2 regions of the Aeromonas sp. R6-2 genome follow, and region 1 is predicted to be linked to the other one. Evidence: riboswitches for the same ligand, from Rfam matches in the RefSeq annotation. Region 1 holds a riboswitch; the other holds the start of a gene.
What was found. Region 1 has a riboswitch for cyclic di-GMP ahead of AB5Y48_RS15380 (glycosyl hydrolase family 18 protein). Riboswitches for the same ligand answer to the same signal wherever they lie in the genome.
Positions count from the first base shown of each region.

Region 1 (4,201 bases):
CAGTGCCGGATTGCCCAGCGCATAGTCCAGGGTACCCAGCTCGCCATCATAGCTGTAGGAGATGGCCTTCTCCTTGTTGAACTTGACGTTGAGATCGACGAGACCATAGCTCTTGGTGATCTCGCGTCCCAACTGCTCGTAGGGTTGCTCGCCAATAAAGGTGTGAGAAGCCGAGACTATCTTGCGCTCGCTGCTGGCCGGCTGGTAGTCGGTCAGGACGCGGATCGGATCCTCTTTGGCGTAGGAGTTGAAGTCCCCCACCAGCAGTACCTGGCCAGGCAGCTTGCTGACCGCTTCGCCCAGTACCTTGGCGGCGGTGACGCGGAACTCGGTGCACTTGCCCTGCAGATCGGCAGGCTCTGTCTTGCCATCACCATTCTCATAGCAACCCGAGCCCTTGGACTTGAGGTGGTTGACCACCAGAGTCAGGGGATCCTTGCTGCCCGCAACCGTGAAGCTCTGTACCAGGGAGTCGCGCTGGCCGGCGCTCTTGGCGACGCCACCGACGGTGTAACGCTGCTCCGGCATCTTGATGACGGCGGCATCCCCCGCCGGGGTCAGCTTGGCCGGACGATAGAGCATGGCCACCATGATGGCATCGCCACCGAAGAATTTCTCACCGGTCAGCAGGGCGGCAGGCAGGCGAACATAGGCATAGTGCTTGCTCGCATCCTTCTGCTGTTCATTGAGGCGACTGACCAGATTATGGATGGCTGAGTTGTCACCAAAGCCGTTGTTTTCCATCTCCATCAGACCGAGCAGGTCTGCGTCCATCTCTGTGATGGCATTGGCTATCTTGGTGCGCTGCTTCTCGAACTCGGCCTGGGTCTTGGCTCCGCGGTTGCAACCCTTGGCATTGTCGGCATCCGCTTGATCCTTGCACAGGACGTTGAGATCGCCGCCAATGCTGGAGTGGCTGGTGAAGTAGTTGAGCACGTTAAAGCTGCCGACTCGCAGGTCGCTGCCGGGAGTGCGGGCCGGTGCGCTCTGGCGGTCCTCTCCCTGGCTACGCAGCAGGTTACCTGCGGTCAGGGTGACATCGTTCGGTACGACCAGGCGGAAGGCGTTCTTGTTGTAGACAACGACCCCTTCCAGACCATCGAGCTGATCGCCGATACGCAGATAGCCCTGATCCGCATCCAGAGCCGGGAACCAGGGAAGTACCCCATTCGGCGCCTTGTAATCGGATTCGATCACCAGACGGTTGGCACCATTCTTGGCAGCCAGGGTCACGGCATCGGCGCCGCTGGCCACGTGCAACTGGGTGGGCTTGATGAGCGGTGCCTTGTGGGAGAGCTCTACGTTGTTGCGATAGACCTTGTAGTCGAAGCTGAAGTTGCGGGTCAGGTGCAGATCGCTGCTGCTGTCGAGGCGAACCCGCATTCCCTCATGGCGATTGAGGGCTTGGGTCAGGCTCTCCCCTTCATTTATCTGCAGAACCGGGGTCGGCACACTCTTGCCTTGGGCCAGCTCCTGAATACGGGGAGTGGTGCCGTCAAACTTGAGCTTGAGCTGGGTGCCACCGTAGTACTCCTCAACCTGGGCCTCCAGGCAGAGCTCGGCACCCGGTTTGATGTAGGGATACTTGCTGGCAAAGCTCTTGTCGCTGAGGTAGACGAAGATGCCATCCGAGGTGGCCGGGTTGCCATCACCCACAGGATCGGTCAGGTAGAAGCCCTTGGTCAGGCTCTGGCCCAGCGTGGTGACGATGCCCTTGACGTGGAAGGTGCCGGGACTGATGGCGCCGTTGGCAGTGGGCGTGGTCGCCTGGGGGCTGCTGTTATCGCTGCCTTGCAGGGTGGGGATGGTGGTCAGCTGTGCATCGCTTGGGCAGACATAGGCGGCCTGAACGCCAGGGGCGGCCAGGGCCAGCCCCACCGCCAGTGAGAGCAGGGTTCGAGTTGCTTGCATGATGATTTCCTTTAATTTTTTTCTATGCAGTTCCGTAGCCCCGCCGGAGCGGGGGCGCGAATTGTCACATGACTACCAGCTCTGACCAGTGATGGGCTGCACACTTTTGCGATCGGGTTTATGGCCGTATATCTGTTTTATGATGAAGCCAACACTCTGATTTTTAATGTGAAACGCATTGGGGTTCGAATGAACTCGGCAGTGATAAGTTGTTTCTTGTCGCGAATAAAGATTGTCGGCGAGGTGGGCAATTTCTATACTCGACTCGTTCCTGACGGAACCCAGGTTAAGGGCAAACCGATCGAAAGATCGGGACGCAAAGCTTCCGGCCTACCGGTCATCTGACCCAGGGTAGCGGGGCCTCCCAGGATCTCATCGGGTGCAGTGGCACTGTCCAATGCCAGTTGTCTGCCTCTGCGTGGACCTGCCGCGTCTGTCCTTGCCTTGGATAACCATGCCAAGCAACAAGGAAGAAAAAATGCAAAACCACTTTGTCCCTACCCGCCTGGCGGCGTTGGTCGCCGTGGCATTTCTGCCCGCCTGGGCGCAGGCAGCCTATCCCCCCTATGAGGCCGGCAAGAGCTATGGCGCCGGTGATGTCGTCAGCAATGTCGGAGCCCTCTACCAGTGCAAGGAGTTTCCCTACTCGGGTTGGTGTGGTGCCTCGCCCTATCACTATGAACCGGGTGTCGGCGTCAACTGGAGCGATGCCTGGGTGCTCTTTAGCGATGGGGGTCTGCCTCCCGCCCTCGAGCTGAGCGTCAGCTCACCGGCAGCGGGAAGTTCCGTTAACGAGGGCACCGATGTTGCTCTTGCCGTCACCCTGAGCGGAACCAGCACAGACGTGGCCAAGGTTGACTATCTGATCGATGGCACCCTGGTGGCTAGCGCCGCGGCCACCCCGTGGGGGGCGGTCTGGAAGGCGGTAGGGAGTGGTAGTCATGCCCTCAAGGCGCGAGCCCTGGACAAGGATGGCAAGGTGCTGGCCGAGAGCGACAGCAGCTTCAATGTGGCCGCTGTGGTCGCTCCCGAAGCACCCAGGGTGGCCATTGCCAGCCCTGCCGCCGGCGCCAGGGTGACTCTGGGGCGCAGCGTCGCGGTGACCGGCAACGTGACCGATGCCAATAACGATGTGGCCAGGGTCGAGCTGTTTGCGGACGGCAAGAAGGTGGGCGAGGACAATGCCGCCCCCTGGCAGGTGAACTGGACTCCGGATGCCAAGGGCAGTGCATCTCTCAAGCTGGTCGCGACCGACCAGACCAGTCTGACCGGCGAGTCTGCTGCTGTGGCCGTCAGTGTTGAGGAGGCGGCGCCCCCCCCGAGCGGTGGCAACTTATCTTGCGACATTCGTCAGGTCTATCGCCCGGATGGTTACGAATGCATGGGGGACGATCACGCCCGTCGGGTGATCGGCTACTTCACCTCCTGGCGCACCGGCAAGAACGGCCTTCCTTCATATCTGGTGAGCGACATTCCCTGGAGCAAGATCACCCATATCAACTACGCATTCGCATCGGTCGATGAGCAGAGCCACCTTATCAAGGTCGATGACTCGGCCACCAAGATGACCTGGGAGGGAGTACCGGGCGCCGAGATGGATCCCGAATTCGCCTATCAAGGCCACTTCAACCTGCTCTCCAAATACAAGAAACAGTATCCGGACGTGAAGACCCTCATCTCGGTCGGCGGCTGGGCCGATACTCGTGGTTTCTACACGGCTACCACCAAGGGGGACTGCACCGTCAATACGGCGGGGATCACTGCTTTTTCCGACTCGGCGGTGAACTTCATTCGCCAGTATGGGTTTGACGGGGTCGACATCGACTATGAGTACCCCACTTCCATGAAGGATGCTGGCAACCCGAATGACTTCCCCCTCTCCAACCAGTGCCGCGCCAAGTTGTTCGGTAATTACAAGGTGCTGATGCAGACCCTGCGCGAGAAGCTGGACGCAGCAGGCACCGAGGACGGGCGCAAGTATATGCTCACCATCGCCTCACCGGCGTCGGCCTATCTGCTGCGAGGGATGGAGAACTTCCAGGTCACTCAGTATCTGGATTACGTCAACCTGATGACCTATGACTTCCACGGTGCCTGGAACCACTTCGTCGACCACAATGCCGCCCTGTTTGATAACAAGCAGGACTCCGAATTGGCTCACTGGGGGGTCTACACCCAGAAAGAGTTTGGGGGCATCGGTTATCTCAACGCTGCCTGGGCAGCCCACTATTTCCGTGGCGCTTTGGCTGCCGGCAAGATCAACGTCGGCGTGCCTTACTACACCCGTGGT
Region 1 is NZ_JBFODE010000057.1:18,662-22,862, reverse strand. Features, by position in the region: gene AB5Y48_RS15385 (ExeM/NucH family extracellular endonuclease) at 1-1,911, opposite strand, end outside; cyclic di-GMP riboswitch class I at 2,193-2,279, shown strand; gene AB5Y48_RS15380 (glycosyl hydrolase family 18 protein) at 2,390-4,201, shown strand, end outside.

Region 2 (4,201 bases), on a different contig from region 1:
TGCCATGCAGGCCAGTTGGCCGCCTCCGGGTCAGTGGTCTGGCAACCGCCCCCGGTGCTGGCAGGCTTGACGGTCAGGCGCGTCGCCACGCTGGTATCCAGCGCGCCGTCGGAGACGGTCAGGGTCAGATCATAGGGGGTATCGGCGGTAACGCTCGGGCCTGTGACCACCAGGGTGGCACCGGTTTGCCCGGTGGCGGTGAGGCCGGCGGGTACCGTCCACTGATAGGTGAGCGCGTCCCCGTTGGGATCGCTGGCGCTGGCCTGGATGGTCACCTGCTTGCCCGACTCCACGCTGGCGCTGGCCGGCACAGTGACCACGGGAGGCAGATTGGGCTGGGGTGCCTTGTTGGTCACCACCACCTGATCGCTGGCCTTGAGCCCCTGATCGTCGGTGACGGTCAGTTCGAACACCAGATTGATGTCGGAACTGACCCCGTCGAGCACCACTCTGGCCTTGGCCTGACTGGCGTCGAGCAGAGAGGCTTGCGGGCCCGAGAGCTGCTTCCAGCTGTAGGTCAGCACACCATTTTCCGGATCGTGAGAGGCGCTGCCGTTGAGGATGACCTCGGTCGGGCCGGTCGCGCTCACATCGCTGCCGGCATTGGCCACCGGCGGCTTGTTGACCGGCGGAGTGGTGCCACCATCCCCATTGCCGAGCCCTTCGTGCATGGCGTTGAGGATGTCGCCGTTATCGGCGTCGATCTCCCAGGCGAACAGACCACCCAGCTGGTTGGCCTGCACGTACTGTCCCTTGGCCTTGACCGAGCGGTCGTTGTCGAAGCTGATCAGATCGCCGGTACCGGCGTTGAACAGATAGGGGGCCTCGGCCATCTCGTCATACCCCTTCTCCCAGCCTGCGCCCATACGGTTGTTGACGATGTCGCGATAATCCACGACGCCGTTCTCCCAGGTTCCCTTGACCGGGCCGGTGGCGGTACCGGTGAAGGGGTTGCCGGCCTGATAGCCACTCACCCCGGTCCAGCCCCGACCATACATGGCGGCACCCACCACCAGCTTGCCGGGCTCGACCCCCTGATCCAGCATCGCCTTTACCCCCTTGTCGGTGGTGTACTTGGTGGCCGGATCCCAGCTCGCCGCGTAGAGGTTGGTCTGGTGACCCAACTCGGTATTGCTCCAGGCGCCGTTGAAGTCGTAGCTCATCAGGAAGATGTGATCCATGTAGGGCTGGGCCGCCTTGTAGTCCACCTTGGCGATCTTGTCGCCACCGGCACTGATGGCCGAGGTGAGCTCATACTTGCGCCCGGTCTGGGCCTCCAGCTCGTCGAGCATGGCACGCAGCTCTTTCATCAAGGTCACATAGGTCTGGCCATCGTTCGGCCCACCCAGGCCGGGATTGGCCCCCTGTCCACCCGGGAACTCCCAGTCGATATCCACCCCGTCGAAGAACTTCCAGGTCTGCAGGAACTCTTTCACCGAGGCGACGAAGGTGTCGCGCTTGCTCTTGTCACCGAGGAAATAGAAGGGGTCGGAGAGGGTCCAGCCGCCCACGGAGGGGAGAATCTTGAGATCCGGGTAGGCCTGTTTGAGCGCCATCAGGGCACCGAAGTTCCCCTTGTAGGGCTCGTCATAGGCGGTCAGGCCGCTCTGGGGCATCTGGATGGCGGCCCAGGGATCGTGCATGGCCACCTTGAAATCTTCACGACCGGCACAGGCACGCTGCAACGCCTCGAAGCTCCCCTCGATGGCCTTGAGGCTGTCATTGATGCCGTTACCACCGCAGATGGGGGTGAAACCGTAGAGGATATGGGTGAGGTTTTGGGCCGGGATCTTGTCGACGGTAAATTTGCGACCATAGACACCCCACTCCACGTAGTAGGCGCCCACCACCTTGCCCGACTTGTTGACGTAGGGCTTGTTGTTCTCCTGCAGCGGCGCCTTGAGGGGTTTGAGGTGGCTGCCGTCGGTGTCGGCCACCACTATCTCCTTGGCGTCTGAGAGGGTGCAGCCATCCCCATTACAGAGGGCCACCTGCATCTGGTAACGCCCCCCTTTGCTCACCTTGAAGGTGGCCGTGCCGGAGGCCGCAGCCGGACCGGACCACACCTCCTTGCCATCGAGCAACACCTTGGCAGTCTGGCCGACATCGCCACTCCAGAGGTTCCAGCTCACGCTGACATCGGCAGCGTCTTTGACCTTGACCAGCTTGTTGTAGGCGGTGGCAGCCTGATCCACCTCGATGATGGCGAATTTGGTCTCACCCCAACCTATGGTGGGTTTACCCGGTGCCGCCGCATGCGCAGTGGTCGCCGCCAGGGTGCCGACCAGCAGGGCCAGCGGTGTGAGTTTTGGACTTAGCATAGTGAAAATCCCTGTTTGTTATGGAGTTTTCCCCCGCTTGGCACGAGGGTGTATCACCGCCGAGCCATCGGACCCAGGGCAAGGCCAGATGATCAGAGCAGCATTGCAGCAAGCCGTTGGCATCGAGGTGTGCCTGTTATAGGCACCCGGCGATACCGCTGCTTTCGAAATTGTGTCGTTTTTTTGGTCATCGCCCGATACATCATCGGGAGAGGTTGCACCGGGAGCAGTGCCAGAGGAGGCGCTACCCCGGTAATAGCCGAACAGGTGAACGCAACGGACAGGTACGGGCTACCCCTTGGCAAAGGCGGCCCAACAACCCGTGGAGGCCCCGCTATCTTAGGTCTTTCAGACCCTTAGACCGGAGGCTTTGCGTCCCGACCTTTCGACCGGTTTGCCCTTAACACAACTTGTTTCGCGACGAAAATAAATCGCATACCAAATATAGGGGGGGAGCAGGAAGAAAGGCCACCTAGTAAAAATGACAGGTGATAAGTATTCAAAGTGGTCCTGTTACGGGAAACGGACGATAAACATCCCCCAATGGGGGGCTAACTCCCCCGTTTCCACTGCAACAAGCCACTTCTATTCGGTGATGAATAATGGGAGCTGCGTCACGCCACGTCGCCAAGCAGGCTGTTCATCAGGGCTCGCAGCTTGAGAGGTTTGACCGGCTTGCTCACATAACCGTGGCCCTGCTCCCGGATACGGCGCAGCAGATCCGGGTTACGATCGGCGCTGATGATGATGCCGCGGATCGGCTCACCATGAAGAAGCCGCAACCGCTCCAGCGCCTGCAGACCACTCTGTCCGCGATCCAGGTGGTAATCGGAGAGCACCAGATCCGGCACAAACCCGCTCTCCACGGCGTTGCTGGCCCCCTCGGCATCCGCCACACAGCGCACCTCGCATCCCCAGCGGCGCAACAGGGACTCCATGGCCAGCAGGATCTCCGGCTCGTTGTCGATGCAGATCACCCGGCACCCCGCCAGCAGTGAGTCGCTGGCGGCCACAGGCATACTCGGCCTGAGGCTGACCCCGAGGGGGGCGACGCAGGCCAGGGTGAGGGAGAAGACTGAGCCACGCCCGGGCCAGCTGCGCATCCCTATCTGATGGCCCAGCACGGTGGCGATGCCACGGGCGATAGCCAGCCCGAGTCCAAGCCCCTGCTCCATAGCGGTGCGGGAGTGGTCGAGGCGCAGAAACTCCTCGAAGATCTCGCTCTGCTTCTCTTGCGGTATGCCGGGGCCGTTGTCCCATACCTCGATGCGCACTCGATCGCCGACCCGGCGACAGCCGAGCAACACCTTGCCCCCCGGGTTGTAGCGAAAGGCGTTGGTGAGGAAGTTCTGCAGCACCCGGCGCAGCAGCCTGGCGTCCGAGTGAACCGTCAGGGAGCAGGGCACCACAGTGAGGTCCATCCCGCCCGCCTTGGCCAGCACTCCGAACTCCGCCTGGAGGGTCTCCAGCACCCCGGCCAGGAGAAAGTCGCTCTTGCGCGCCTTGAACTTGCCGGCCTCGAGGCGGGAGATATCGAGCAAGTCCGAGATGAGATCCTCGGCCGCCTCCAGGGCCGTGTCGATGCGCTCGGCCAGGTGCGCCGGCTCACCCGGTGGCAGCTGCTCGCGCAGGGCCGACGCAAACAACTTGGCGGCATTGAGGGGTTGGGTGAGATCGTGGCTCACCGCGGCGAGAAAACGGCTCTTGGAGTGGTTGGCCCGCTCCACCTGCTGGTTGACCGCCAACAGCTGAGTGTTGAGCGCCGAGAGCTCGCGGGTGCGCTCGGCGACCCGGGCCTCGAGCAGCTCGTTGGCCTCACGCAGCACCCGTTCCGCCTCGCGAAACGGGGTGATGTCGGTGAAGGTCATGACGAAGCCGCC
Region 2 is NZ_JBFODE010000015.1:18,801-23,001, forward strand. Features, by position in the region: gene AB5Y48_RS02495 (glycosyl hydrolase family 18 protein) at 1-2,321, opposite strand, end outside; cyclic di-GMP riboswitch class I at 2,643-2,730, opposite strand; gene AB5Y48_RS02500 (PAS domain-containing hybrid sensor histidine kinase/response regulator) at 2,936-4,201, opposite strand, start outside.
Region 2: linked by a shared signal. The riboswitch ahead of AB5Y48_RS02495 (glycosyl hydrolase family 18 protein) and the one ahead of AB5Y48_RS15380 (glycosyl hydrolase family 18 protein) in region 1 are both predicted to bind cyclic di-GMP.